Regions from separate parts of the Kitasatospora sp. NPDC001539 genome, predicted to be linked through region 3. Evidence: riboswitches for the same ligand, from Rfam matches in the RefSeq annotation. Region 3 holds a riboswitch; each other region holds the start of a gene.
What was found. Region 3 has a riboswitch for S-adenosylmethionine ahead of ABT247_RS21500 (aminotransferase class V-fold PLP-dependent enzyme). Riboswitches for the same ligand answer to the same signal wherever they lie in the genome.
Positions count from the first base shown of each region.

Region 1: it holds a riboswitch for S-adenosylmethionine, as region 3 does, so the genes downstream of both, thrC (threonine synthase) here and ABT247_RS21500 (aminotransferase class V-fold PLP-dependent enzyme) in region 3, are expected to answer to the same signal.
Region 2: it holds a riboswitch for S-adenosylmethionine, as region 3 does, so the genes downstream of both, ABT247_RS23790 (IclR family transcriptional regulator) here and ABT247_RS21500 (aminotransferase class V-fold PLP-dependent enzyme) in region 3, are expected to answer to the same signal.

Region 1 is NZ_JBEPAK010000133.1:8,141-17,550, reverse strand. It holds gene ABT247_RS20760 (glucosyl-3-phosphoglycerate synthase) at 3-1,025, opposite strand; SAM riboswitch class I at 1,169-1,304, shown strand; gene thrC (threonine synthase) at 1,322-2,629, shown strand; gene ABT247_RS20750 (ubiquitin-like small modifier protein 1) at 2,656-2,934, shown strand; gene ABT247_RS20745 (cold-shock protein) at 3,482-3,682, shown strand; gene groL (chaperonin GroEL) at 4,006-5,628, shown strand; gene ABT247_RS20735 (DUF8819 family protein) at 5,741-6,097, shown strand; gene ABT247_RS20730 (HD domain-containing protein) at 6,094-6,762, opposite strand; gene ABT247_RS20725 (PadR family transcriptional regulator) at 6,827-7,186, shown strand; gene ABT247_RS20720 (hypothetical protein) at 7,183-8,115, shown strand; gene ABT247_RS20715 (copper homeostasis protein CutC) at 8,177-8,863, shown strand; gene ABT247_RS20710 (HelD family protein) at 9,000-9,410, opposite strand, start outside.
Region 2 is NZ_JBEPAK010000173.1:3,270-12,679, forward strand. It holds gene ABT247_RS23745 (hypothetical protein) at 167-436, shown strand; gene ABT247_RS23750 (hypothetical protein) at 433-561, shown strand; gene ABT247_RS23755 (response regulator) at 686-1,369, opposite strand; gene ABT247_RS23760 (sensor histidine kinase) at 1,366-2,679, opposite strand; gene ABT247_RS23765 (ABC transporter permease) at 2,750-3,598, opposite strand; gene ABT247_RS23770 (ABC transporter ATP-binding protein) at 3,595-4,578, opposite strand; gene ABT247_RS23775 (universal stress protein) at 4,926-5,774, shown strand; gene ABT247_RS23780 (nucleoside deaminase) at 5,874-6,347, shown strand; gene ABT247_RS23785 (alpha/beta fold hydrolase) at 6,461-7,615, shown strand; gene ABT247_RS23790 (IclR family transcriptional regulator) at 7,643-8,356, opposite strand; SAM riboswitch class I at 8,558-8,700, opposite strand; gene ABT247_RS23795 (glycosyl hydrolase) at 9,048-9,410, shown strand, end outside.
Region 3 is NZ_JBEPAK010000141.1:9,349-18,758, forward strand. It holds gene qcrB (cytochrome bc1 complex cytochrome b subunit) at 1-1,399, opposite strand, end outside; gene qcrA (cytochrome bc1 complex Rieske iron-sulfur subunit) at 1,396-2,448, opposite strand; gene qcrC (cytochrome bc1 complex diheme cytochrome c subunit) at 2,457-3,266, opposite strand; gene ctaE (aa3-type cytochrome oxidase subunit III) at 3,454-4,074, opposite strand; gene ABT247_RS21490 (DNA-binding transcriptional response regulator) at 4,470-4,895, shown strand; gene trpD (anthranilate phosphoribosyltransferase) at 5,015-6,091, shown strand; SAM riboswitch class IV at 6,248-6,364, shown strand; gene ABT247_RS21500 (aminotransferase class V-fold PLP-dependent enzyme) at 6,416-7,795, shown strand; gene ABT247_RS21505 (Lrp/AsnC ligand binding domain-containing protein) at 7,804-8,085, opposite strand; gene ABT247_RS21510 (rhomboid family intramembrane serine protease) at 8,082-8,909, opposite strand; gene ABT247_RS21515 (hypothetical protein) at 9,110-9,373, shown strand.

The DNA.
Region 1 (9,410 bases), on a different contig from region 3:
CCTCAGTGGCGGGTGGCGTATTCGGTGACGGTGTGCATCGGGGGGCGCTCGAGGGCGGTGACGGGGTGGGTGTGCGCGATGAAGGCGCGGGTCTCCGGGTCGCGGGTGAACTGGGTGAGGTGGGGGTGGACCAAGTCGGCCGAGGCCTTGAGGCGGTGGGTGCGGTCGAGGCGTTCCAGGGCGGTGCGGTAGATGGTGGCGGCCATCCGGCCGAGGGCCTGGCCGTCCTGGTGGCGGTGGTGGCGGACGCCGACGTCGACCTGGGCCAGGGCGTCCAGCCCGGCCAGTTCCAGGGCGTCGACGAGGAGGCCGAGTTCGACGCCGTAGCCGGTGGGGAAGGGGAGCCGTTCCAGCAGCGAGCGGCGGGCCGCGTACTCGCCGCCGAGCGGCTGGACGAAACCGGCGAGTTCCGGCCAGTGGAGGTTGAGCAGGGGGCGGGCGACGAGTTCGGTGACCCGGCCGCCGCCGGTCGGGACGACCGCGTCGGGGTCGCCCGCGGCCGCGCCGGTGACCTCGAAGGGGCGGTCGTACATCGCCTTGACCAGCTGGATGTTCCCGTCGGTCAGCAGGGGCCCGACGGTGCCGTAGACCAGGGCCGGGTCGAACTCGCGCAGGTCGGCGTCGACGAAGCAGACGATGTCGCCGTGGGTGACCAGCAGCGAGCGCCAGAGCACCTCGCCCTTGCCGGGGACGGCGGGCAGCCGGGGCAGGATGGCGTCCCGGTGTTCCACCCGGGCGCCGGCCGCGGCGGCGGTGGCGGCGGTGGCGTCGGTGGAGCCGGAGTCGAGGACGACCAGTTCGTCGACCAGGGGGAGGCGGTCCATCAGTTCGCGGCGGACGGTGCGGACGATGTCGCCGACGGTGGCCTCCTCGTCGAGGGCGGGCAGGACCACGCTGACGGTCTGCCCGGTGCGCCGCTTGGCCTCCAGCAGGGTGTGCACCGGCCGGTCGGCCGCGCTCCACGAGCGGCGGCGCAGCCAGGACGCCGCCTGCGGGAGGAGTGCGGGGGTCGGTTCGGCGGGCACGGTCGGTCTCCTCGAGGGGGCGGTTTGGACGGGCCATCTCGCGTGGCGGACGGTCCCGTTCGGGATCGACGCCTTCGGATACAGTCTTCGTACAGCTGCCGGACCTCCGCACGCCGGGGTCGCCGCTGAACCACAACTTCACAAGCTCATCCAGAGGGACTGAGGGAACGGCCCGTTGACGTCCCGGCAACCTTCTCGCTCGGCTGTCGTTCACAGGCCCCGGCGGGACAGGTGCCAATTCCGGCCTGTGGCGCGACCGCGTCACGGGGAAGATGAGGAGAGAGGCCTCCGCCATCATGGCTATCGACACCGTCGCACCCTCCCCCGGCGCCCGGCCGGCGGGATCCCCCACCGTCGACCTCGGCCCCGCCGCCGCCCTGTCCTGTCGGGAGTGCGGCGCCCGGTGCCCGCTCGGTCCGAGCTTCGCCTGCGCGGAGTGCTTCGGGCCGCTGGAGATCGCCTACGAGTTCGGCGACGAGCGCGCCGAGGAGCTGCGCAAGCGGATCGAGGCCGGTCCGGCGTCGATCTGGCGGTACGCGCCGCTGCTGCCGGTGCCGGCCGACGTGGCCTCCAAGCCGAACCTGAACCCTGGGTGGACCCCGCTGGTGAAGGCGGACAACCTGGGGCGGGAGCTCGGGTTCACCGCGCCGCTGCACGTCAAGGACGACTCCGGGAACCCCACCCACTCGTTCAAGGACCGGGTGGTGGCCTGCGCCATCGAGGCGGCGCGGGCGTTCGGCTACACCACGCTGTCCTGCTCCTCGACCGGCAACCTGGCCGGTGCGGTGGGCGCGGCGGCGGCCCGGGCCGGGTTCCGCTCCTGCGTGTTCATCCCGCACGACCTGGAGCAGGGCAAGGTCGTGATGGCCGGGGTGTACGGCGGCGAGCTGGTCGGCATCGAGGGCACCTACGACGACGTGAACCGCTTCTGCTCCGAGCTGATCGGGGACCCGGCCGGCGAGGGCTGGGGCTTCGTGAACGTCAACCTGCGCCCGTACTACGGCGAGGGTTCCAAGACGCTGGCGTACGAGATCTGCGAGCAGCTCGGCTGGCGGCTGCCGGAGCAGATCGTCATCCCGATCGCCTCCGGTTCGCAGCTGACGAAGATCGACAAGGGGCTGCAGGAGCTGATCAGGCTCGGCCTGGTGGAGGACCGGCCGTACCGGATCTTCGGGGCCCAGGCCGAGGGCTGCTCGCCGGTGTCCGCCGCGTTCAAGGCGGGCCGGGACGTGATCAAGCCGGTGAAGCCGGACACCATCGCCAAGTCGCTGGCGATCGGCAACCCGGCGGACGGCCCGTACGTGCTGGACATCGCCCGCCGCACCGGCGGCGCGGTCGAGGACGTCACCGACGCGGAGGTCGTGGCGGCGATCCGGCTGCTGGCCAGGACCGAGGGCATCTTCGCCGAGACCGCGGGCGGGGTGACCGTCGGCGTGCTGAAGAAGCTGGTCGAGACCGGTCAGCTGGACCCGGCCAAGGAGACCGTCGCGATCAACACCGGCGACGGCCTGAAGACGCTGGACGCCGTCTCCGACGCCGGGATGACCGCCGTGATCCGCCCGACGCTGGAGTCCTTCCGCTCCGCCGGTCTCGCGTCCGCCTGACCCGACCCCACCCCGCTAGGAGAGCCATGAGCGCCAACGTCCGCATCCCCACCATCCTGCGCACCTACACCGGCGGCGCGGCCGAGGTGACCGCCGAGGGGGCCACCCTGGCCGAGGTCATCGCGGACCTGGAGAAGAACCACGCGGGCATCTCCGCCCGCATCCTGGACGACACCGGAAAGCTGCGCCGATTCGTCAACGTGTACGTGAACGACGACGACGTCCGCTTCGCGGACGGCCTGGAGACCGAGATCAAGGACGGCGCCGGCATCTCGATCATTCCGGCGGTGGCCGGCGGCTGCTGAGCCCCGCGTCCGCTTCTCCGGCCGCCCGCACCACGGAATTCGGCTCTCCGTCGGTGCGGGCGGCCGTCGGTATTTCGGCGGGAATATTCCGGGTCGGGTGGGAGTAGAGTGTGGCTCGGCTGGGAACAAGGCTCCCCTTTCGGCTCGCACGCCGCTCGGCCCGAGGCCGTCCGGACGTTGAGACCGGCTCGTGCCCCCGGCCGTGAAACATGTCAGGCAGATGTCAGAATTCCTGCACGGATTTGGGTAATTCGTCCGCTATGTCCGGCGTGAAATGCCGATTTCCTCCCGGTTTGTTCGGCCTTGTCTCTTGACGGGTCCCGTGAATTCCCGGCGGCTGGCCCTGTTGCAGAGGGCGTCGATCCGGATACATTCAGCCGCGGTCGACGCAATCGCCCGCTCACCGGAAGCCGTTCGGCGTTCCGCGCGGGGATTGCGGCGTGCACGGCTGCGCCCAGGGGGGGTTCCCCGGGCCGGCCTCCAACCAGACCCGGGCCCGCGACCTGCGGGCGCGTGAAGGGCCAGCACAGCACTAGGGGAGTTCGGAATGGCTCAGGGCACCGTCAAGTGGTTCAACGCGGAGAAGGGCTACGGCTTCATCGCGGTCGACGGTGGTGCGGACGTCTTCGTCCACTACAGCGCGATCCAGATGGACGGCTACCGCACCCTCGAGGAGGGCCAGCGGGTCGAGTTCGAGATCTCCCAGGGACAGAAGGGCCCGCAGGCGGACATGGTCCGCGCGGTCTGACCCCCTTCCGCTCCAGGAGCTCGGCGCGGCCCACTGCTGGTGGAACCCTCGCTTCTCGGCGGGCCCGTACGACGTGCGTCGTACGGGCCCGTTCGCGTTTCCCGGCGGCTCCCGCGGCGGCTCGCGGGTCGCCGATTGGGCTTGCACTCGACCACCTGGAGTGCTAATCATTGGCGTTAGCACTCACAGCGTGAGAGTGACAGCGGACCGGGTCGGTGAGGCCCCCGGGAGCGGTAGGGGAATGGACCCCCGCACACCAGGGCCGTCCGTCGCGGGCACCCCTTGGTCCGAGCAGTCGACCGTGTCCCGGAGGACCACTTCAGATGGCCAAGATCATCGCCTTTGATGAGGAAGCTCGCCGCGGCCTTGAGCGTGGCATGAACCAGCTCGCCGACGCAGTGAAGGTCACGCTCGGCCCCAAGGGTCGCAACGTCGTTCTGGAGAAGAAGTGGGGCGCCCCCACGATCACCAACGACGGTGTCTCCATCGCCAAGGAGATCGAGCTCGAGGACCCGTACGAGAAGATCGGTGCGGAGCTCGTCAAGGAGGTCGCCAAGAAGACGGACGACGTCGCGGGTGACGGCACCACCACCGCCACCGTGCTCGCCCAGGCCCTGGTTCGCGAGGGTCTGCGCAACGTCGCCGCCGGCGCCAACCCGATGGCTCTGAAGCGCGGCATCGAGAAGGCCGTCGCCGCCGTCTCGGACCAGCTGCTGGCCCAGGCCAAGGACGTGGAGACCAAGGAGCAGATCGCCTCCACCGCCTCCATCTCCGCCGCCGACACCCAGATCGGCGAGCTGATCGCCGAGGCCATGGACAAGGTCGGCAAGGAAGGCGTCATCACCGTCGAGGAGAGCAACACCTTCGGCCTGGAGCTCGAGCTCACCGAGGGCATGCGCTTCGACAAGGGCTACATCTCCGCCTACTTCGCCACCGACCTGGAGCGCATGGAGGCGACCTTCGAGGACCCGTACATCCTCATCGCCAACTCCAAGATCGGTTCGGTCAAGGACCTGCTCCCGCTGCTGGAGAAGGTCATGCAGAGCGGCAAGCCGCTCGTCATCATCGCCGAGGACGTCGAGGGCGAGGCCCTGTCGACCCTGGTCGTGAACAAGATCCGCGGCACCTTCAAGTCCGTCGCCGTCAAGGCCCCGGGCTTCGGCGACCGCCGCAAGGCCATGCTCGGCGACATCGCCATCCTCACCGGCGGCACCGTGATCTCCGAGGAGGTCGGCCTCAAGCTGGAGAACGCCGGTCTCGACCTGCTGGGCACCGCCCGCAAGGTGGTCATCACCAAGGACGAGACGACCATCGTCGACGGTGGCGGCGACAGCGAGCAGGTCGCCGGTCGCGTGAACCAGATCCGCGCCGAGATCGAGAACAGCGACTCGGACTACGACCGCGAGAAGCTCCAGGAGCGCCTCGCCAAGCTGGCCGGCGGCGTGGCCGTCATCAAGGCCGGCGCGGCCACCGAGGTGGAGCTCAAGGAGCGCAAGCACCGCATCGAGGACGCCGTCCGCAACGCGAAGGCCGCCGTCGAGGAGGGCATCGTCGCCGGTGGTGGCGTCGCCCTGCTGCAGGCCGGTGTCGCCTTCGAGAAGCTGGAGCTGGAGGGCGACGAGGCCACCGGTGCCAACATCGTCAAGGTCGCGCTGGAGGCCCCGATCAAGCAGATCGCGACCAACGCCGGCCTCGAGGGCGGCGTCGTGGTGGAGAAGGTGCGCAACCTCCCCGCCGGTCACGGCCTGAACGCCGCCACCAACGAGTACGTCGACCTGGTCGCCGAGGGCATCATCGACCCGGCCAAGGTCACCCGCTCCGCGCTGCAGAACGCCGCCTCCATCGCGGCGCTGTTCCTCACCACCGAGGCCGTCATCGCCGACAAGCCGGAGAAGGCCGCTGCGGCCGCCGGCGGCGGCATGCCGGGCGGTGACATGGACTTCTGATCCTGATCGCTCCGATCGGATCGGTTGACTCCCGTCCGCGTGGGCGGCTCCCTCAGGGGGGCCGCCCACGCGGCGTTTCCGCGTTCGGGCGCCGGCGGGAGAGGATGGACGGATGGCTTCCGACGACATCGAGACCGCCCTGCACAACGCGCGGGCACTGATCCTGGCCGACCTCACCGCGCGGGACGTGGCGGACGCCGCCGTCGTCTCGCTGGTGGAGGACGCCGTCACCCACCGCCGCTGGTGGCTGGAGCAGTGGCCGGACGGCACCGAGTACGTCCTCGGGCTGATCGCCCAGGACGTCCAGGACGCCCTGCTGGAGGCCTACGGGCGGTGGCCGCTGTGCGCCGACTGCGCGGCCGACGGGGACCCGCACGCGCTGGGCGTGGAGCCGGAGCTGGGGCCGGAGCCGCACTGGGTGTGCGGCAAGCGGGGCGTGGTGGTGGCGCCGGTGGGGGAGCTCGTTTAGGGCCGGACCGGCCCCGGTCCGGCCCGGCCGCCGCCGAGGTCCGCCAGCTCGGCGGTGAGGTTGGCGCGGGCGGCCGCGGTGAGGCGTTCGGCGGCGGCGGGGGTGCGGTAGAGCGCCGGGAGCGCCAGGAGGGCGCGCAGGACGGCGGCCCGGCCGGCGCGGAAGTCCGGCTCCGGGACGAAGCCGTACTCCTGGCGGACGGCGGCCGCGTAGGCCGCGTACGCCTCGGGGGAGCCGCCGAGGACGGCGAGGTCCGCGTCGCAGAGCACCTCGCCGTCGCGGTCGCCCGGGGCGGGGTCGTGGGTGACGGTGAGCAGGACGAGCCGCTCGACCTCGGCGACCCGCTCGGGGGGCAGGCCGACGGCGGTCAGCGCGCGGACGGCCAGGGCGGCACTGCGCTCCTCGTTCTCGGTGCGGTCCGGCCGGTAGACGGCGTCGTGGAACCAGGCGGCGAGCCGGACGGTGTCCGGGTCGGCGGCGTGCCCGGCGAGCTCGTCGACGTGCCGCAGGACGGCGCGCAGGTGCTCGGGGGTGTGGTAGCGCCGCTGCGGCTCCGACCAGCGGCGCAGCAGCTCGCGGCCGTACGGTTCGGGGTCGTCGGCGGCGCCGCAGCGGTGCAGCAGGGCGGTCCAGGCGGTGAGCAGGTCCTCGGTCGCGGTGGGCATGCGGCCCATTGTGTCGGCTGGTTCCGGTGGACGGGATGTGCCGGTCAGCGATATATGTAGACGCATGACAGAACGCTCCATGCAGGAGCCCACGCTGCTTCTGCTCACCGCGCTGGCCGACGCCCCGAGGCACGGCTACGCGCTCATCCAGGAGATCTCCGCGATCTCGGACGGCCGGGTCAAGATGCGCACCGGCACGCTCTACGGGGCGCTCGACCGGCTGCTCGGCCAGGGCCTGATCGAGGTCGCCGCCGAGGAGGTCGTGGACGGCCGCGCCCGTCGCACCTACGCGCTGACCGATACCGGTCGGGGCGCGCTGGCCGCCGAGGCGGAGCGGCTGCGGGCCGTGGCCACCGAGGCCGAGCGGCGGCTGTCCGTCTCGGTCACCGCCGTCACTCCGAGGGTCAGGGGGGCCTTCGCATGAGCATGAACGGGACCGTCGCCGTCCGGACCGCACTGGCGCTCTACCCCGTCCGCTACCGGCGCGAGCGGGGCGAGGAGCTGGCCGACGTCTTCGCCGACACCACGGCGGGGGCCGGACCGGTGGCCAAGGTCCGGGAGCTGTTCGACCTGGGCGCCTACGGGCTGCGGATGCGGACCGGGCTGACCTCCTCCTCCGGGGGCGGCCGGCTGGCGGCGCTGGCCGCCCCGCTGGTGGTCGGGGCCGCCGGAGGACTGGCGGCGGGCCATGCGCTGCTGACCTACCTGACCCTCGGTCTGTCGCGCGCTTCGCTGCTGTACTCCCTGCCCTACTGGGTGATGTGCGGCGCTGCGGTGCTGTCCGCCGTCGTGGCGATGCTGGGGCGGTGGACGGCGGCGAAGCTGCTGGCCGTGGTGGCGGCGCTGGCGGCGGTGGCGGACCTGGTGCGAGCGGTGAGCGAGCCGCAGGTCGTCCAGCCGCTCTGGATCTTCCTCGCCGTCTTCGAGTGGAGCGGGCCGTTCGTGTTCTGGGCGCTGCTGCTGCTGGCCGCGCCGAAGGACGCCCTGCCGGTGCCGACCTGGCGGGAGCGGGGCCTGGCGCTGGCCGCGGCGGTGATCACCCCGGTCGCAGCACTCACGGACAACGTCTACACCAGCTTCCACCAGCTGGACCCGCAGTGGCGTGCGCTGATGATCGCGGTGCCCCTGGTGATGGCGCTGTCGGCGGTGCGCGGCTGGTACCTGGTGGCCGTGCCGGGGCTGGTGGCGCTGCCGTGGGCGGTGTGCGTCAACCTCCAGGCGCTGTGGCAGCAGGAGGGCGGGGCCTGGCGGCTGCTGCCGATGGCGGTGCTGACGGTGGCGGCGGCGGTCGCGCTGGCGCTGCTGGGCCGCCCGAAGGGGATGGCCGGGCCGCGCGGGCGGCAGGCCGCCTGAGGCGGGGCTCGGCGGGGTGGCGGTCTCGCCGGGGGCGGTCGGATGTGGCAGGGTGTGCGATATGTCTAGACCAATTTTCGAAGTCATCGCGCTGACGCCCCAGGACGCCACGGCTGCCGAGTCGGGCGGCGCCGACCGGCTCGAACTGGTCACCGACATGGCCGCCGACGGCCTCACCCCGTCCGTCGAGGACTTCGGCCGGATCCGTTCCGCCGTCGCCCTGCCGCTGCGCGTCATGCTGCGGATCCGGGACGGCTTCGCCCCGGGCGACCTGGACGAGCTGTGCGCCCGGGCCGCCGCCCTGCGGGCCGAGGGGGCCGAGGAGTTCGTCCTCGGGTTCCTCGACGCCGACGGCGCGGTCGACCTGGCCGCCACCGCGGCCGTCGCCGGGGCGATCGCCGGCTGCTGCTGGACCTTCCACCGGGCGATCGACCACAGTGCCGACCGGGCCGCCCTGCGCGCCGCCGTCGGCGCCCTGCCCGGGCTGGACACCTTCCTCACCTCCGGCGCGGCCGCCGGCGTCGACGCCGGCCGCGAGGTGCTGGCGGCCGAGCTGGCCCGCGCGGGCGAGCCCGGGTACACCCAGCGGATCCTGATCGGCGGCGGCCTGCGGGCCGAGCACGTGCCGGGACTGCGGGCGGAGGGCTTCGACGCCTTCCACGTCGGCGGCGCGGTCCGGGTCGACGGCTGGCGGACGCCGGTGGACGCGGCCAAGGTCGCCGAGTGGCGGGCGCTGATCGACGCCTGAGTGGGCGTCGGAAGGGGCCGGCCCCGTGCGCGGGACCGGCCCCGTCGTGCTCCGCGGGCGCGGCCCTTTCGCCCTCCGCGGGCGCGGCCCTTTCGCCCTCCGCGGGCGCGGCCCCTTCGCCGTCCACGGGCGCGGTTCAGCGGAGCTGCTCGGGCAGCGGCTCGGTGTGCAGCACCGTGAGCCCGGAGACGGCACGGGTCAGCGCCACGTACAGCCGGCGCAGGCCGGTCCGCTCGTCCGGCTCGCCGGCGACCACCGCGGCCGGCTCGTCCAGCACCACGTAGTCGTACTCCAGACCCTTGGCCAGCGAGGCCGGGACGAGGGTCAGCCGGGAGTCGGCGCTGGTCTCGGTGCCGGGCGTCAGGTGCGCCAGCCCGGCGTCCGCCAACGCCCGGGCGAGCAGCGGGATCCTGGCGTCGGCGGCGATCAGGCCGGTCGAGCCCTCGTTCTTCAGCGCCTCCCGGCAGGCCGCGACGACCGCCTCCACCGCCTCCGGCCCGTCGACCCGCCGGACCGCCAGGGAGCCGGGCGCCTGGCGGACCGAGCC
Region 2 (9,410 bases), on a different contig from region 3:
CCGGACCCGGCCTGAACCCGCGGCCTGAACCCGCGGCCTGAACCCGCGGCCTGAACGCGGGACCTGAACCCGTTCGGGTGACTCCCGGGCACTGCTGCCGTCGCAGCGGCGAACGGTTCCGCTACCAACGGAGGGCACCATCCCCGACGGAGAGGCGGACCCCCACGTGGCCGCACCCACCACCTGCGACCGGAGCGCGACCGGCGACGGTCCCGCCCACGCCTCCAACCCGGCCGGAGCCGACAACCCGGCCACAGCCGCCGACCCCGCCCACCAGGACGGGGCCGCCCTCGGCCGCCAGGGCTCCGGCGGCCTCCGCGCGGGCGCCGCCGACCGCGCCGGGGGCCTGAGCGCCGCCGCGTTCGAGCCCACCGGCGAGGGCGTGCCCGACCACGACCTGCGCAACCACCTGACGGCGTCGGAGGAGAACCTGTGATCGCTCGGATCGCCAAGGCAGCGCTGGCGCTGCTGCTCGCCCTCGGGCTGCTGATCGTCGTCGGCCTCCGCCTGGACGATGACGACGACGACGCGGACTTCCGCGAGTTCGCCGACAGCTGCTGACGGCCGACCGCCGCCGGGGCTGTGTCCGTGCAGCAGGCTCGCGGTGACGGCAGGGAGCGGGCCGAGCGGCCCCGAGCGGAATGGTCGTCATGCGGTGCGGCGGCGCGCCCGGTGCGGCCTGCGATCAGTTCGCGACCGGCGGGTTGGGCCGGGTCAGCCCGCGGTCGTAGGCGAAGATCACGGCCTGCACGCGGTCCCGGGCGCCGATCTTCGAGAGCACCCGGCTGACGTGCGTCTTGACGGTCGACTCGGCCAGCACCAGGCGCTGGGCGATCTCGCTGTTCGTCCAGCCCCGGGCGATGGCCGTCAGGATCTCCCGCTCGCGCTCGGTCAGCGCGTCCAGCCGGGCGTCCTCGGCCGCCGCCGCGCCCGCCGGGCGGACCGGCAGGTGGTGGGCGTAGGCGTCGAGCAGGCGGCGGGTGATGGCGGGGGCCACCACCGCGTCGCCCTCGGCGACCGCGCGGATCCCGGCGAGCAGTTCCTCCGGGCGGGCGTCCTTCAGCAGGAAGCCGCTGGCTCCGGCGCGCAGCGCGGCGTGGGCGTACTCGTCGAGGTCGAAGGTGGTGAGCACGAGGATGCGCGAGCGTCCGCCCGTCGCGACGATCTGCCGGGTGGCCTCGATGCCGTCCATCCCGGGCATCCGGATGTCCATCAGGACGACGTCGGGCCGCAGGCCGGCGGTCAGCCGGACGGCCTCGCCGCCGTGGGCGGCCTCGCCGACCACCTCGGTGTCGGGCTGGCTCTCCAGCAGCATCCGGAAGCCGTAGCGCTGCAGTGGCTGGTCGTCCACGATGAGGACGGTGGTCACGTCGGGCCGCCTGTCGGTTCGGGGGTGAGGTCGAGTACGGCCTCCACGGTCCATCCTGCCCCAGGGCCGGGGCCCGCCGTGACGGTGCCGCGGTACAGGGCCGCGCGTTCGCGCATGCCGGCCAGGCCGTGGCCCTCGCCGGCCGGCCGCACCGGCCCGGGGTCGGCGCCGGGCGGACCGCTGTCCCGCACGCGCACCCGCAGCCGGGCGGTGTCGGCGGTCAGGGTCACGTGCGCGCGGGTCCCGGCGCCGGCGTGCTTGAGGGAGTTGGTGAGCGCCTCCTGCACGATCCGGTAGGCCATCAGCTGGACTCCGCGGTCGAGCTGGTCGACGTCGCCGCCGACGGTGTAGAGCACCTGGGGGCCGGCGGCGCGGATGCGGGCGCACAGCGCGTCGAGGTCGGCGATGCCGGGCTGGGGGTTGAACTCGGCGGCCTGGTCGCCCTGGTCGCGCAGCACGCCGAGCATCCGGCGCAGTTCGCCGAGCGCCTGGCGGCTGGTCTCGCCGATCAGTTGGAGCGCCTCCCGGCCGCGTTCGGGGGACGTCTGGGCGGCGTAGGCGCCGCCGTCGGCGAGGGTGACGATGACGGAGAGGTTGTGGCCGATGATGTCGTGCATCTCCCGGGCCACCCGGGTGCGTTCGGTGGCGGCGGCGAGTCGGCTGCGTTGGTCGCGTTCGATCTCCAGCCGGGCGGCCCGCTCGCGCAGCCCGGCGAGCTGGGCGCGGCGGATGCGCACCGCGATGCCGAGGGCGACGGCCGCCGTGGCGGCGCTGACCAGGAAGAACAGTGCGTCGCCGACCGGCAGCCCGCCGCCGGAGACCTGCACGGCCACCAGGGCCATCGCGCCCACCATCACGGCGCAGGACCAGGCCAGGTGCCGCAGCCGCCCGTGCAGGGCGAGGCTGTAGAGGGCGACCAGCAGGGCGGCGTCGGCGCGCAGGGCGACGCCGAGCGACCACTGCAGCACGAAGACCGCCATGATCGCCGCGAGCGCCTCGGTGGGCCGCCGGCGCCGCCACAGCAAGGGCAGGACCAGACCCGCCTGGAAGGCCAGCATGGCGGGCAGCGGTGGGCGGGCGAAGACGATCCGGTGCTCGTGCGCGGGCTCGTCGCGGCCGGCGAAGGGGAAGAGGTCGGGGAGGCAGAACATCAGGACGACCACCGCGACCACGGCGGCGTCCAGGACCCAGGGGTGGTCGCGGTCCGCCTGCCGCACGCGCTGGCCGATCCCGGCCAGCCGGACGAACAGCGGGTGGCCGGACAGCGCGTCGGCGGCCAAGCCGTCGGGAATGGCTCGGTCCTCACTCACCGGTGTCTTCTCCCTGGTGGTGGTACGGGTGGTGCGGCGCCGGGAGTTCCGACGCCGCACCGGGAGTCTCTCAGGCGTCCGTGCGGACCAGCCGTACGGCGGCGCCGGCGAGGGCGAGCACCGTCCAGCCGAGGAAGACCAGCAGTCCGGCCGTCGGCGAGAGGGTGGTCGTGTCGTGGTGGAGGGCGAACATCGCCTCACCCGCGTGGCTGGGCAGGTAGGGGCTGATGTGGTCCTGCCACGAGCTGGGCAGCAGCGACACCAGCCCGGGGACCAGCATCAGCGAGGCGACCAGCACCGAGATGCCGCCGGCCACCGAGCGTAGCAGCGCACCGAGGGCGACGCCGATCACGCCGACCAGGCCCAGGTAGAGCGCGGCGCCGAGCAGGCCGCGCACCACCCCGGCGTCCGAGAGGGTCATCGCCGCCCGCGTCCCGGAGAGGATGCGGGTGTCGACCAGGAAGGCGACGAACACCCCGACCGTGGCGAGGACCAGCGCGATCAGGCCGTACACCGCGGCCTTGGACCAGAGCACGGGCAGACGGCGCGGCACCGCGGCCAGGGTCGAGCGGATCATGCCGGTCGAGTACTCGCCGGCCGCGACCAGCACGCCGAGGACGCCGAGCGCCAGCTGCGCGAAGTTGGTGCCGAACAGCGACAGGCTGAGGGTGCTCGCGGCGGCGAAGTCCCGGTCCATCGGGCGGCCGGAGGTGATCCGCGACTTGAACTGGGAGGCCGCGATCAGGCCGAAGGCGATCAGGAAGAGCAGCGCCAGCCCGAGGGTGATCCAGGTCGAGCGCAGCGACCACAGCTTGGCCCACTCGGAGCGCAGCACGCGTGCGGCCGTCACCCTGTACGCGGGGCGGGCGGCACGCGGTTCGGCGGACGTGGCGGGCTCGGAGGTCACGATGGTGCTCATGCCGCGCTCCTCGGGGTCTCGGTCTCGGCGTCGTTCTCGGGCGTGCTCGCGGCCTTGCCCTTGGTTCCGGCGGTGGTGGTGCCGTGGTACTCCACGGCGTCCCTGGTCAGGTCCATGAACGCCTCCTCGAGGGAGACCGTCCGCGGGCTGAGCTCGAAGACGGCGATGCCGTGTTCGGCGGCGGTCAGGCCGATCTCGCGGGCGGTACGGCCGCTGACCAGGAGTTCCTCGGAGCCGGAGCGGCCGGTGATCTCCACACCGGGGCCGGCCAGCGCCGAGCGCAGCCGGGCCGGGTCGGCGCTGGCCACCTTGACGACGTCGCCACCGGCCTCCCGGACCAGGTCCTGCACGGTGGTGTCGGCGAGCAGCCGGCCGCGGCCCACGATGATGAGGTGGTCGGCGACCAGTGAGACCTCGCTCATCAGGTGCGAGGAGACGAAGACGGTGCGCCCCTCGGCGGCGAGGGAGGTGAGCAGGTTGCGGATCCACAGGACGCCCTCGGGGTCGAGACCGTTGACCGGCTCGTCCAGCATCACCGTGGCCGGGTCGCCCAGCAGGGCGGCCGCGATGCCGAGCCGCTGGCCCATGCCGAGCGAGAATGCCCCGGCCCGCTTGCGGGCGACGCTCTGCAGGCCGGTCATCTCGATGACCTCCTCCACCCGGCGGCGCGGGATGCCGTGGGTGTGCGCCTGGGCCATCAGGTGGTTGAAGGCCGAACGGCCGGGGTGGATCGACTTGGCCTCCAGCAGCGCGCCGACCTCCTGCAACGGCGCGGCGTGCTCGGCGTAGCGGCGGCCGTTGACCCGCACCGACCCGCTGGTGGGTGCGTCCAGGCCGACGACCATCCGCATGGTGGTGGACTTCCCGGCCCCGTTGGGCCCGAGGAACCCGGTCACCGTTCCCGGTCGGACGGTGAAGTCCAGCCTGTCCACGGCGGTCTTCTCCCCGTACCGCTTCGTCAGCTGGTGCGCCTCGATCATCGCTCGCCCTTACGTCCAGGGGCCGGGCCGTCCCGGCCGCCCACGGTTCCACGCTAGGTGCGGCCCGAGCCGGATCCGTGGCACCGCGGGCTGATCATCGGGCCGTCCGTAGTACCGCGGTACCACGCCGCCCACTCCGGCTCGGCGCGGCTCCCAACCGGGCCGCCGACCTGCCCGGCGACGCTCCACGCCGACACCGGCGGCGGAGCACCGGCGGCGGGGCACCGGCAGCCGCCCCGGCCCGGGAGGCGGCGGGCGCGGGAGACGCCGATACTGGGGCCGCAACCCGAGGCGGCCCCGGCGGCCGGGGACGGCCGTCGACGCGCCGCGGAACCGAGGAGTACGCCGTGACCGGACCAGTTGTCGTCGGCTTCGACGGCTCGCCCGAGAGCCTCGCCGCCACCGAATGGGCCGCCCGCGAGGCACAGCGCCGCGGACTCGGCCTCGAAGTCCTCCACGCGTGGCCCTGGCCGAAGCGCGACGTGGTCGGCAGCGACCAGACCTACCACCGCGCCCTGGCGCAGCTGGCCGAGCGCGAGGGAGCCCTGCGCGCCCTGGCACCGGAGGTGCCGATCGTCTCCTCGCCGGTCTCCGGCGACCCGGTGGAGGCGCTGGAGGCCGCCTCGCGCACGGCGGCCGTGGTGGTGCTCGGCTCACGCGGGCTGGGCACCCTGCGCGGTTACCTGACCGGCTCGGTGAGCCAGGAGGTGCTGCGCCGGGCCGCCTGCCCCGTGGTGCTGGTGCGGGCGCGCGAGAGCGAGCCGGCCGGCGACGTGACGGTCGGCCTCGACCTGACGCACCCGGCGGAGGCGGTCCTGGCCTTCGCCTTCGAGGCCGCCGCGCTCCGCTCCGCGCCGCTGCGGGTCGTCCACGTCTGGAACCCGCCCGCCGGCAGCGAGTACATGGCCTACGGCGCCATCGGCGGGCTGGAGCGCGAGGTCTCCGCCGTCGAGCGGACCGGGCTCGCCGAGGCCCTGGAGCCCTGGCGCGGCCGCCACCCCGAGGTGGAGGTGACGGACGAGCTTGTGCGGGGCAAGGCCGCCGTCGAGCTGGTGGACGCGGCGGCGACGGCCCGGCTGGTGGTCGTCGGCCGCCGTACCCACCACGCGCCGCTGCGCCACCACCACCTCGGCCCGGTGGCGCACGCGGTCGTCCACCACGTCCACTGCCCGGTCGCCGTCGTCCCGTACGGCTGAGCGGGCCGGCACGACCGCCGGGGCGGCCCCACCGCGGACGTCGTGTACGTTCGATGCGATTCCCGAGCCTCCGCCCGGCCGACCCCCGAGGAGCACGTCATGGCCGATGACACCCGCGCCCACCTGCTCGCGACCCTCGACATCGCGGCCTCCGCCCGCGCGCACGGCAACCACCCCTTCGGCGCGCTGCTGACGGACGCCGACGGGAGCGTCCTGCTCACCGCCGAGAACACCGTGCTGACGGACCACGACGTGACCGCCCACGCGGAGACCAACCTGGTCCGGCGGGCCTCCCGCACCCTGGCCCCGGCCCAGCTCGCCAAGGCCACCCTGTACTCCAGCACCGAGCCGTGCGCGATGTGCGCGGGCGCCATCTTCTGGAGCGGCATCCGGCGGGTCGTGTACGCGCTGGCGGCCACCGAACTGAACGTCATCGCGGGGGTGGATCCGGAGGAGCCGGTGCTCCACCTGCCCTGCCGTCAGGTCTTCGCCGCCGGCGGCAGCCCGGTGGAGGTCTCGGGGCCGCACCTGTACGAGGAGGCGGCCGCGGTGCACACGGGGTACTGGGGCTGACGGGTGCGGAGCCCGGACCGGCGCCGCCCGTAGCCGTCCGTCAGACTGTTCCCCGCGCTGCGGGCGGCGGAGCCCGGTCCGCGCGCGGTCGGCAGCACGCGGGGAGGGAAGCGGTGGGTGCGGACCTGATCGGGGCGGTGGCGGCGGCACTCGGCTGCGGCGATTCGGCGGTGGTGGACGTCGGCCCGGGGCACCGGCGGCTGGCCGTACCGGACCGGCAGGGCGGGCGGTTCACCGTCGACGTCCTCGGCGACGGCGGCGGGGCGCACCGGGTGGTCCACCTGCTGCCGGGTGGCGGGCTCAACGTCGCCGCCGACTACTGCACCGCACGGGGCCGGAGCCTCGCGCGCTTCCTCGCGGACCACGGGTACCTGGTCGTCGGCACCACGCCGCGCGAGGACGCGTTGACGCCCGACCTGATCGGCCCGCACTGCGCGGACCGGGGCCTGGACGCCCAGCGGGCCGACCTCCGGCGGGTCGTCGCCGCCGTCGAGTCCGTCACCGGCCTGCCGTACGAGTTGCTCGGCCACTCGGCCGGGGCCGCGCTCGCGCTGGCAACCGCCGTACGGGACGGCGGCGAGCGGCTGCGCCGGGTGCTCGTCCTCGACACCACCGGCCCCTACGACCCGGAGACCGAGCCGGAGCTCGTCGCGAGAGCCTCGGCGCTGACCGACGGGTTCCGGCAGCTGTTGGCTGCGGGCACCTGGACCGTCGACCCCGGGCTGAAGGGCCTGTTCGCCCGCGCGGCCGCCGCCCCGGACGCCCCGAGCGGGGTGCCGCGACCGGTGCCCGGGGCGGCGCAGTTCAGCAACCTCGGCCTGCTGCACTACGCGCTGACCCGCACCCGGGAGCTGCCCGGGGCGGCGAACTGGATCTACCACCGGGGCCACAGCGCCGGTGGGTACGCCTTCGGCGCCACGCCCACCGAGGACCGCTTCGTCCTGGACCACGCACCGCTGCCGGTCTGGACGGCGGCGGTCTCCCGGCTCGGCAGCGGCCTGCAGGCGACCGCCCTGCTCCGCGACCTGGCGGCGCTCTGGGCCGGCCGGGCGGAGGTCCACCGCATCGACTGGTCCGCGATCCGGGCCGATGTCGTCTGGCTGAACGCCGAGCTCGGACGCGGCGACCACGACCTCGGCCCCCGCCTGGTCCGCCGGGGCGGCGCCCGGGTCGACTACCGGGTGGTGCCGGGCTACGGCCACGGCGACGTGGTCTGGTCGGCCACCGCCGAACGCGACGTGTGGCGGTGGCTCCTGCCCGGCCGCTGAACGGCCGGCCGGGCCCCGGTCGGCCCTTCAGGCCTGGGCGAGGGCTTCGCTGAGGCGGTTGGCCGCCTCGACGGCGGCCTGGGCCAGGTGCGGGCCGGGGTGCCGGGTGAGGCGCTCGATCGGGCCGGAGACGGAGACGGCGGCCACCACCCGGTTGGACGGGCCGCGGACGGGCGCGGCGACGGAGGCGACCCCGGGTTCGCGCTCGCCGATGGACTGCGCCCAGCCGCGGCGCCGCACCCCGGCGAGCGCGGTGGCCGTGAAGCGGGCGCCCAGGAGGCCGCGGTGGAGGCGCTCGGGTTCCTCCCAGGCGAGCAGCACCTGGGCGGCGGATCCCGCCTTCATGGACAGCGTGACACCGACCGGGACGGTGTCGCGGAGGCCGGAGAGCCGCTCGGCGGCGGCCACGCAGATGCGGACCTCGCCCTGGCGCCGGTAGAGCTGCGCGCTCTCGCCCGTGACGTCGCGCAGGTGCGTGAGGACCGAGCCGGCGGCGGCCAGCAGCCGGTCCTCACCGGCGGCCGCCGAGAGTTCCGTCAGCCGGGGGCCGAGGACGAACCGGCCCTGCAGGTCCCTGCTGACCAGGCGGTGGTGTTCCAGCGCGACGGCGAGCCGGTGCGCGGTGGGCCGCGCCATACCGGTCGCGGCGACGAGTCCGGCCAGTGTGGTGGGGCCGGACTCCAGGGTGCCGAGGATCGAGGTGACCTTGTCGAGCACGCCGACGCCGCTCGTGTTCTGCATGGGATGGGTACTCCAGTCTCGTACCCGTGAGCGGGGGGCGGATTCGCGCTCACGGGGGCTCCCCGCGGGGAGCGGGGGTGGTCAGCGAGGACGGGCCGGAGAGATCGGCCGAGTGCCTGCGCCGGGCACGAGACGGGTACGCGGAACGGCCGGGGCGGCGGAGAGCGCCCGGGCGAAGGACAGCACAGAGAGCACCGTGTCTCCTCATCTTTCCCGCGCCACGTTGGCGACAGGCCGGAGTTGGCACTGATCCCGGGCGGCGCGGCGCGTACTTCGGACGCCGGGTCGACCGGGGAGTTGCCGGGGCTTCGTAGGGCCGGTCCCTCCACCCCTCTGGATGATTCGCCAGGAACCATACAAGACTCCCCGGCCGGCCCGCCAAACCGGCCCCCCGGCGGAGCCCGGCCGGTCAGCGGCGCTCGGGACGGGGCCGGGCCGGTACGGCGGCCCGCACCCATTCGGGGAGGGATTCCCCCGACGCCCGTCCGTCGCCGACCGTTCCCACCGCTCCGGCTGCTTCAATCTGCGGGACGAGGCCTTCCGGGCTTTCCAACTCTCTTCACTGAATTCGGTTTTAATCATTCGTTATGCGCGGGCCCTTCACTCCGCCCGGCCGAACCGCGAGGCTTCCGACTGTTTCCGCCGGAGCCGCGCGACCGCGCGGCCCGCCGCATGGGGAGGACCCACCATCGTGCCCAACAGGCAACGCCGACGGCTGCTACTGCCCGCCGTGACCCTCACCGCGCTCGGACTGACCACCACCCAGGCCCTCGCCGCGCCGTCCGGGACACCCGGGCCTCGTCCGCACCAGGCCCAGCACCAGGCCGAGATCGGGGCGAAGCACGCGAAGAAGGTCCAGGGCGGCACGGGCTCCACCGCCGGTCCCGCCTTCAGCGCCAGGGCGGACGCCCCCGGCGAGGACGAAGGCGACGAGGCGGAGAACTCCGCCGAGGGCACCGCCCAGTACACCGAGGCCCGCACCGCCCCCGGGGTGGTCGCGCCCGGCGCGTACGGCGCCGCCTGGGCCCAGCTGCAGTCCATGCCGCACACCGGC
Region 3 (9,410 bases):
TGATGACGCCCGTCTCGCGGCCGTGCAGCACCTTGTCCTTGTCACGGCGCTGGAGGCCGAGGCACCAGCGCTTGGTGACGATGAAGGTGAGGACCGGCACGACGAAGAAGCCGACGCGCACGAAGTAGGTGATCGAGTTGATCGACAGGTGCAGGTGGGTGGCGAACAGGTCGTTGCCACCACCGACCAGCAGCACCAGGTACAGGCTGATCCAGGCGGCACCCAGGGCGGTGCGGACCGGGGCGTTGCGCGGGCGGTCCAGGATGTGGTGCTCGCGCTTGTCGCCGGTGATCCAGCCCTCGATGAACGGGTAGACCGCGATCGCGACCAGGACCAGCGGGAAGATCATCAGCGGGACGAAGACACCCAGGTTCAGGGTGTGGCCCCACAGGTTGATCTCCCAGCCCGGCATGACGCGGATCAGGCCCTCGGAGAAGCCCATGTACCAGTCGGGCTGGGCGTCGGTGGACACCTGGTCCGGGCGGTACGGTCCGTAGGCCCAGATCGGGTTGATCGTGGCGATCGCCGAGATGGCCGCGATGAGGCCGAACACCAGGAAGAAGAAGCCACCGGCCTTGGCCATGTAGACCGGCATCAGCGGCATGCCGACGACGTTCTTCTCGGTCTTGCCCGGGCCCGCCCACTGGGTGTGCTTGTGGTAGAAGACCAGGATCAGGTGCGCCACCAGCAGGCCGAGCATGATGCCCGGGATCAGCAGCACGTGGATGGTGAAGAACCGCGGCACGATGTCGTGGCCGGGGAACTCGCCCCCGAACAGGAACATCTGGATGTAGGTGCCGACCAGCGGGACCGCGAGGATCGCACCTTCCATGAAGCGGATACCGGTGCCCGACAGCAGGTCGTCCGGCAGCGAGTAGCCGAAGAAGCCGTCGAACATGCCCAGGACCAGCAGCAGGAAGCCGAAGACCCAGTTGATCTCACGCGGCTTGCGGAACGCGCCGGTGAAGAACACGCGCATCATGTGGACGAGCATCGCGGCCACGAAGACCAGGGCGGCCCAGTGGTGGATCTGGCGGATCAGCAGACCGCCGCGCACCTCGAAGCTGATGTCCACCGTGGAGGCGTAGGCCTCCGACATCCCGATGCCCTTGAGCGGCACGTACGAGCCGTTGTAGACGACCTCGGCCATCGACGGCTTGAAGAACAGCGTCAGGTAGACACCGGTCAGGATGATGATGATGAACGTGTAGAGGCAGATCTCGCCCAGCATGAAGGACCAGTGGTCCGGGAAGATCTTGCGCAGGTTGGCCTTGGCGAGGGAGTAGATCCCCAGCCGGCCGTCCGTCCAGTCAGCCGCGGCCTCCCACTTGTTGGCGGGCTTGGCGCGCGTGCTGGAGGGCTTGGCGGCACCGGTCGTGGTGCTGCTCGCGCTACTCATCGAGCACGCTCCCAGTAGCTCGGGCCGACAGGCTTCTCGAAGTCGCCGGTGGCGACCAGGTTGCCCTTTTCGTCAGTGGTGATCTTCAGCTGCGGCAGCGGGTGGCCGGCCGGGCCGAAGATGACGCGCGCGCCGTCCGCCAGGTCGAAGGTCGACTGGTGGCAGGGGCAGAGCGCGTGGTGGGTCTGCTGCTCGTAGAGGCTGATCGGGCAGCCGACGTGGGTGCAGATCTTCGAGTAGGCGAGGATGCCCTCGAAGCCGAGGTCGCGGGACTTGTCGTCCTTGATGTCCTCCGGCGCGATGCGCACCAGCATCAGGGCGTCCTTGGCGATCCGCTGCTGGAAGTCCTCGCTGTGGGTGGTCAGACCCTCCGGCATGGCGAAGGTCAGCGAGCCGACGGCGATGTCCTCGGGCTTCATCGGCTGCATCGTGTTCATGTTGATGAGCGGCAGCGGCTTGGCCGGGGTCGCCTCCTTCCAGCCCGTCTCCTTGAGCTTCTTCTCCGGGAGGGGACCCAGGTCGCGGAGCAGGACCACGCCGGAGAGCGGGACCAGCGCCATCGAACCGATGAGGGTGTTGCGGATCATCTTGCGGCGACCGAAGCCGGACTCGGCGGCACCGGTCTTGAACTGCTCGATGACGTCGGCGCGAACCTCGTCGGAGGCCTCGATCGGGTGACGCTCGGACGGCATCTCGACGTCCGACATCAGGGTGCGGGCCCAGTGGACCGCGCCCGCGCCGATCATGAAGAGGGCGACGCCCAGGGTCAGGCCGAGCGCGAAGTTCAGCGCGCTGACCGTGCCCAGCGGGAAGATGTAGACGAGCTTGTCCGGGTCGATGGCCACGTACGAGGCGATGAAGCCGATGGTGGCGAGCATCGAGACCACGAACATCAGCGAGACCTGGCGCTCCGCGCGCTTGGCGGCCCGCTCGTCGATGTCGGTACGACGGGGCTCGTGGGCCGGCAGGCCCGGGTCGGCGAAGGGGTTGCCGTGCTCGGCGACCTCGCCGGCGGAGCCGTGGGGCTCCGGGAGCTTCTCTTCTGACATGTCGTGGCTCATGACTTCTTGGCCTTGGTGGTGTGGGCGGCGACCCAGATCGCGACCGCGATGAGCGTGCCGAGGCCGAAGATCCAGCCGAACAGGCCCTCGGTCACCGGACCGAGGCTGCCCAGGGTGAGACCGCCGGGGTTGGGCTCATCGTTGGTGGTGTGGCGGACGAAGGCCACGATCTGCTTCTTCTGCTCCTCGGGCATGGTGGTGTCCGGGAACGACGGCATGTTCTGCGGGCCGGTCTGCATGGCCTCGTAGATGTGCTTGGCGTCCACGCCCTCCAGCGACGGGGCGTACTTGCCCTTGGTCAGGGCACCACCCTGGCCGGCGAAGTTGTGGCACTGGGCGCAGTTGGTGCGGAACAGCTCGCCACCCTTGGAGATGTCCTCGGGGTCGGTCGAGGTGTACTGCTTCTGGTCCGGAGTGACCGGGCCGGGGCCGAGGGAGGCGACGAAGGCGGCGAGCTGGTCGATCTCCGCCTGCGTGTAGATGTTCTTCTTGCGCGGAACCTGGGCGCCGGGCTGCTGGGCCGGCATGCGGCCGGTGCCGACCTGGAAGTCGACGGCGGCGGAGCCCACGCCGACCAGGCTCGGACCGTCGCTGCCGCCCTGGCCGTTCAGGCCGTGGCAGGAGGAGCAGCCCACGGCGAAGAGCTTCTTGCCCTCATCGATCGCGAGCGACTGCGCGGCGACGTCGGCCTGCGCCTTGTCGGCGGGCGCGAACGCGGCGTACAGCCCCCCGGTTGCCGCCAGGGCGAGAAGTAGGACGACCAGCGCCGCCAATGGGTGGCGCCGTCGTGCGGAGAGCTTTTTCACGGAATAACCCCGGTGTCAGGATCTGGTCGACTGGTGGGTGCACCCGGCGGCCGGTCTGGCCGGCACGAGGCTGCCTGTCCAAGGCTGCGCGCGCGGTCGGTCGGTGGGAGCGTCGGCACCGGCAGAAGCGGCCCGTCGCCGGTGAGGGCGGGGGCCGCAGCCGGTGGCCAGCGACCTGATCAGCTGGTTACTTGATCAGGTAGATGGTCGCGAACAGGCCGATCCACACGACGTCGACGAAGTGCCAGTAGTACGACACGACGATCGCGGCGGTGGCCTGCTCGTGCGTGAAGCGCTTGGCTGCGTACGTCCGTCCCAGGACCAGCAGGAAGGCGATCAGACCACCCGTCACGTGCAGCCCGTGGAAGCCGGTGGTCAGGTAGAACACCGTGCCGTACGGGTCGGAGGACAGCGACAGGCCGTCCTTCTTGACCAGCTCGGTGTACTCGTAGACCTGGCCGCCGATGAAGATCGCGCCCATCATGAACGTGATGACGAACCACATGCGGAGCTTCTTCACGTCCCCGCGCTCGGCGGCGAACACGCCGAGCTGGCAGGTGAGCGAGGAGAGCACCAGGATGGTCGTGTTGACCGAGGAGAAGCCCACGTTCAGGGCGTGCGCCTTCTCGGTCCAGAACTCGGCTCCCTTGACGGAGCGGAGCGTGAAGTACATCGCGAAGAGGGCCGCGAAGAACATCAACTCGGAACTGAGCCAGACGATCGTTCCGACGCTGACCATGTTCGGTCGGTTGACCGATCCGTGCGCGTGCCCGGTTTCTACTGCTGTTGCTGTCGCCACGACGGACATTATGTCGGTCCCTTATTCCGTCTTCACGCCGGGGGGTGTCCCTCGGAGTGTCCGGTGCGTGCGGTATGCCCGCTTGGCGGTCGGCCGGGAGTCCGGACGGGGGCCGAGCTGCGGCGTGTCCCTTTTCTGACGGTTCCTCGACGGGCCCGCGACCCCTCTGCGCGGCGGGTCGCTGCACGGTCGGCGGAGCGTCCTGTTGTAGGGGACGGGGGCCGCATCGGCCGTCCGGGTGGTCCGGCCGCGCCAGGGTGACGGGCAGTCCTCCGGGCGGGTGAGCCGCGGGCGCGGCGGCTTGAGCAGGAACGTGCGCGAGGGGGGCCCGGGACCGGGGGGAACGGGGGTAGCATCCGGATCAGGTGAACGTGGTCCGGATCACACTTGAGGGAGCAGGGCCCATGGCGTACACGACCGACGAGACGCTCACCGTCCTCGTCTACAGCGACGACCGCAACACCCGCGAGGAGGTGCTGACGGCGCTCGGCCGCAGGCCCGCCGAGGATCTTCCGGAGCTGTCCTACCTGGAGTGCGCGACCACCCCCGCGGTGCTCAAGGCGCTCGAGAAGGGCGGCGTCGACCTCTGCGTCCTGGACGGCGAGGCGGTGCCGGCCGGCGGGCTCGGCCTCGGGCGCCAGCTCAAGGACGAGATCTACGGGTGCCCGCCGGTCCTGGTGCTGATCGGCCGGCCGCAGGACTCCTGGCTCGCCGCCTGGAGCCGGGCCGACGCCGCGATCTCCCGCCCGGTGGACCCGGTCGCCCTGGCCGGGGCGGTCGCCACCCTGCTGCGGGCGCGACTGGCCAAGCGGGCACCGGCCGCCCGCTGAGCGGTGCCGTCTCAGTAGTAGAGAAGACACCGCCGTGGGCACCCCGCCGGTCGATAGGCTGGCTCCATCCGTACGGACGTCCCCCGGTGCGGGGGAACCGACAACAGCTGGAGTCAGCCATGGTGAACGTGAACCCTGCGAACGGCGGTAGCGACCCCGCGCAGGTGGTTCGCACCTGGCCGGACCTCCTGGCGGCGCTGTTGAAGGGGGAGGACCTCGACCGCTCGTCCACCGCGTGGGCGATGGACCGGATCATGAGCGGCGAGGCGTCCCCCGTCCAGGTGGCGGGGTTCATGGTGGCGCTGCGGGCCAAGGGCGAGTCGGTCGACGAGATCGCCGGGCTGGTCGACGCGATGTACCAGCACGCCGAGCCCCTGGACATCCCCGGGCCCGCGGTGGACATCGTCGGCACCGGCGGCGACCGTGCGAAGACCGTCAACATCTCCACCATGTCGGCGATCGTCGCGGCGGCCGCCGGGGCCAAGGTGGTCAAGCACGGCAACCGGTCGGCCTCCTCCGCCAGCGGCTCCTCCGACGTGCTGGAGAAGCTCGGCGTCGCGCTGGACCTGTCCGCCCGGCGGGTCGCGGAGGTGGCCGAGGAGGTCGGGCTCACCTTCTGCTTCGCGGCGAAGTTCCACCCCTCGATGCGGCACGCCGCCACCGCCCGGCGCGACCTCGGCGTGCCGACGGCCTTCAACATCCTGGGGCCGCTGACCAACCCGGCCAAGGTCACCGCGCACGCGATCGGCTGCTTCGACACCCGGCTGTCCGGGCTGATCGCCGGGGTGCTCGCCCGGCGCGGGGCGACGGCGCTGGTGTTCCGCGGCGACGACGGACTGGACGAACTGACCATCACCACCACCTCGCGGGTGTGGCTGGTGCGCGACGGGGTGGTCACCGAGACCACCTTCGACCCGCGGGACGTCGGCATCGAGCTGGTCGGCATCGAGGCGCTGCGCGGCGCCGACGCCGCCCACAACGCCGAGGTGGCCCGCAGGCTGCTGGCCGGGGAGCGCGGGCCGGTGCGGGACGCCGTGCTGCTGAACACCGCGGCGGCGCTGGTGGCGCTCGACCTGGGCGACGCGCCGCTGGCGGAGCAGCTCGCGGCGGGCATGGCGCGGGCGGCGGAGGCGATCGACTCCGGCGCCGCGCAGGACCTGCTGCGGCGCTGGGCGGACGCCACCAGCCGTAGCTGAAGCGCCTCCTGGGCCCGTGCCGGTTCGCCGGTACGGGCCTACCGGTGTGCCCCGGGCCGCCCGGCACGGACGCTCCGGAGGCGGCGGGCGACACCGCTGTCCGGATGCTGGATCCCCGTTTGACCACCCGACGGGCCCGACCTACAGTCTTGGCCAGGTCATGAGCGACAGCGCCAAGCCCCAGCTTGCTGTCCGGCAACCCTCCGTCCGTGGCGGGGTGCCCTGGGTGAGGACCGGGTCGCCGGCGAACCGTCCGTGCGACAAGCGCGGACGCCCGACGACTGGCACTCCCGGGGTCCCCAACCCCCGAAGGAGTGCGTCCCCATGTCCCTCTCCACCGAAATCTGCGCCCCGCTCGCCGTCCTCGGCCACGACGTCCAGGTCCCGCTGGCCAGCGGGGAGAAGGTCGGCTACGCGGCGCTCGACTACGCGGCCTCCGCACCCGCGCTCCAGCGGGTCTGGGACGACGTCGCCGCCTACGCGCCGTACTACGGCAGCGTCCACCGCGGCGCCGGGTACCTGTCGCAGCTCTCCACGGACCTCTTCGAGCAGAGCCGCCGGACCGTCGCCGACTTCCTGGACCTGCGCGACGGCGACCAGGTGGTCTTCACCCGGGCCACCACCGACTCGCTGAACCTGCTGGCCTCCGCCGTTCCGGCCGGCACCCGGGTGTTCGCCTTCGAGACCGAGCACCACGCCTCGCTGCTGCCCTGGGCGCACGCCGGGCTGGAGGTCGACTACCTGCGGGCGCCGCGCTCCCGGGCCGAGGCGGTGGCCGCGCTCGACGCCGCGCTGGCCGCCGCGCCGGAGGGGCCGAAGCTGCTGTGCGTCACCGGCGCCTCCAACGTGACCGGCGAGCTGTGGCCGGTCGCCGAGCTGACCGCGACGGCGCACCGGCACGGTGCCCGGGTGGTGCTGGACGCCGCCCAGCTGGCGCCCCACCACCGGGTCTCGGTCCGTGAGCTGGGTGTCGACTGGATCGCCTTCTCCGGCCACAAGCTGTACGCGCCGTTCGGCGCCGGTGTGCTGGCCGGCCGCTCGGACTGGCTGGACGCGGCCGAGCCGTACCTGGCCGGCGGCGGGGCGACCCGGACGGTGGCACGCGAGGCCGACGGCTCGGTGGCCGTCCAGTGGCACACCGGCCCGGCCCGGCACGAGGCCGGCTCGCCGAACGTCATCGGCGCCTACGCGATCGCCTCGGCCTGCCGGGCGCTGACCGAGGCCGGCTTCGACGCGCTGGAGGCCCGGGAGCGGCTGCTGGTCGAGCGGCTGACGGCGGGGCTGGCGGAGATCCCGCAGGTCAAGGTGCTCAGCCTGTTCGGTCCGGACTCGGCCCGGGTGGGCGTGCTGTCCTTCGTCGTCCAGGGCTGGAACAGCTCGCACTTCTCGGCCGCGCTGTCCGCCGAGTACGGCATCGGGGTGCGCGACGGGCTGTTCTGCGCCCACCCGCTGGTGCGGACCCTGCTCGGGGACGAGGAGGTGGCGCCCTCCGAGTGCGGGGCGCCCGAGCCCTCGCTGCCCGGTGAGCGCAGCCTGAACGCGATCCGGGTGAGCTTCGGCGCCGGGACGCCGGACGAGCACGTCGAGCGCTTCCTGACCGCGGTCCGCGAGCTGGTCACGGACGGCGCCGCCTGGAACTACCGCAACGAGGGCGGCCGTTGCGTCCCCACCGTGGAGGTCGACCGCAGCCGCCGCGAGGGCTGAGCGGGGCGCTACTCGTCCAGGCCGAGGGCGAAGGCCGCTTCCAGGTCGTGCTGGGAGTAGGTGCGGAAGGCGATCTGGGTCTCGGTGTGGGCCACGCCCGGGACCTTGTTGAGCCGGCCCGGGATGACCTCGGCCAGGTCGTCGTGGCGGCGCACCCGGACCATCGCCACCAGGTCGTAGCCGCCCGTCACCGAGTAGACCTCGCTGACGCCCTCGATGGCCGCGATGGCCTCGGCGATCTCCGGGATGCGGTCGACGCTGGTCTTGATCAGGACGATGGCGGTGATCACTGTTCCGGCTCCTTCGTGGGGTGCGGCCAGCGTATCGGGCCCCGGCCGGGGCGTCTCGGGGGGTGGCGGACGACCGTGCAGGCGTAGAGGAATCCGGCGGAGAACCCGATCACGTGCACCAGATAGGCCACCCCGGGCCCGGCCGAGTGCACCGACCACCACTGGAGGGCGAACCAGAGGCCGAGCACCAGCCAGGCCGGGAAGCGCAGCGGAAGGAAGAGGAGCAGCGGAACCAGGGTGGTCACCCGGGCGCGGGGGTGGAGGCGCAGGTAGGCGCCGAGCACGGCGGAGATCGCGCCCGAGGCGCCGATCAGGACCCGGGTGGAGTCCGCCGAGTGCGCCTCGGCGAGCGCGAAGCCGTACGAGGCCAGGCTGCCGGCCGCCAGGTAGAAGAGGAGGAACCTGGCCCGGCCGAGCCGGCGCTCGACGGTGGGGCCGAAGACGTAGAGGAAGAGCAGGTTGCCCAGCAGGTGCAGCCAGCCGGCGTGCAGGAAGAGGCCGGTGAGGGCGGACACCGCGGGGTGCTTGCCCGGGGTGGGGGAGGCCGGGCAGCCGGGGACGGGGTCGGGGGCCTCGGCGAGCTGCTCGGCGGTCAGCGGGTGCCCGGTGAGCAGTTCGGCGGGGACGGCGCCCCAGCGCTGCTCGTACCGCTGCTCGGCGCAGACCCGGGCCTGGTCCCGGCCGTACAGCGGGTTGAGCCCGGCGGCCGGGCCGAGCAGGAAGACCAGGGTGTTGACGGCGATCAGGGCATAGGTGACCGCCGGGGCGGGCACCGTCGGGCGGCCGTCCCGCGCGTCGGTGTGGTCGGTGGCCGCGAGCGCCATGGGGCCAAGCATCCCTGGGGACGGCGCCGGTGACACGGCGGTTTACGGCAGGTGGGCTAGCCCCCGTGTTCGAGAACCGGTGGTCCTGGCGGTTGCCCCAGGCAATAGGCTGGGAGCGGGCATTCCCGCCTCCCGCCGCCGACGCCGGGCCCCGGGGGGAGCGCCTAGCCCACCCAGGGACCAGCCGAGAGGATCCCCCGATGACCGTCCCCGCCCTGACCGCCGAGACGCGCTGGCGCTGCACCCTGTGCGGCAACCTCACCCGCTTCGACGTGACCCGCACCGCGCGGGTGACGGAGTTCCTGCACTTCGACCTGGCCGGCGACTCCGAGGTCGAGGAGACCGAGGTGCTCAGCGAGACGGTCGAGTCGGTGCGCTGCCGCTGGTGCAACGCGGTGGACCAGGTCGAACTGGTGGCGCGTCCGGGCGCCGGGGCCGCGGAGGGCGTCGCCGAGCAGGGCTGATTCCCGCCGGTGCGGCGGACGGAGCGCGACGCGCCCG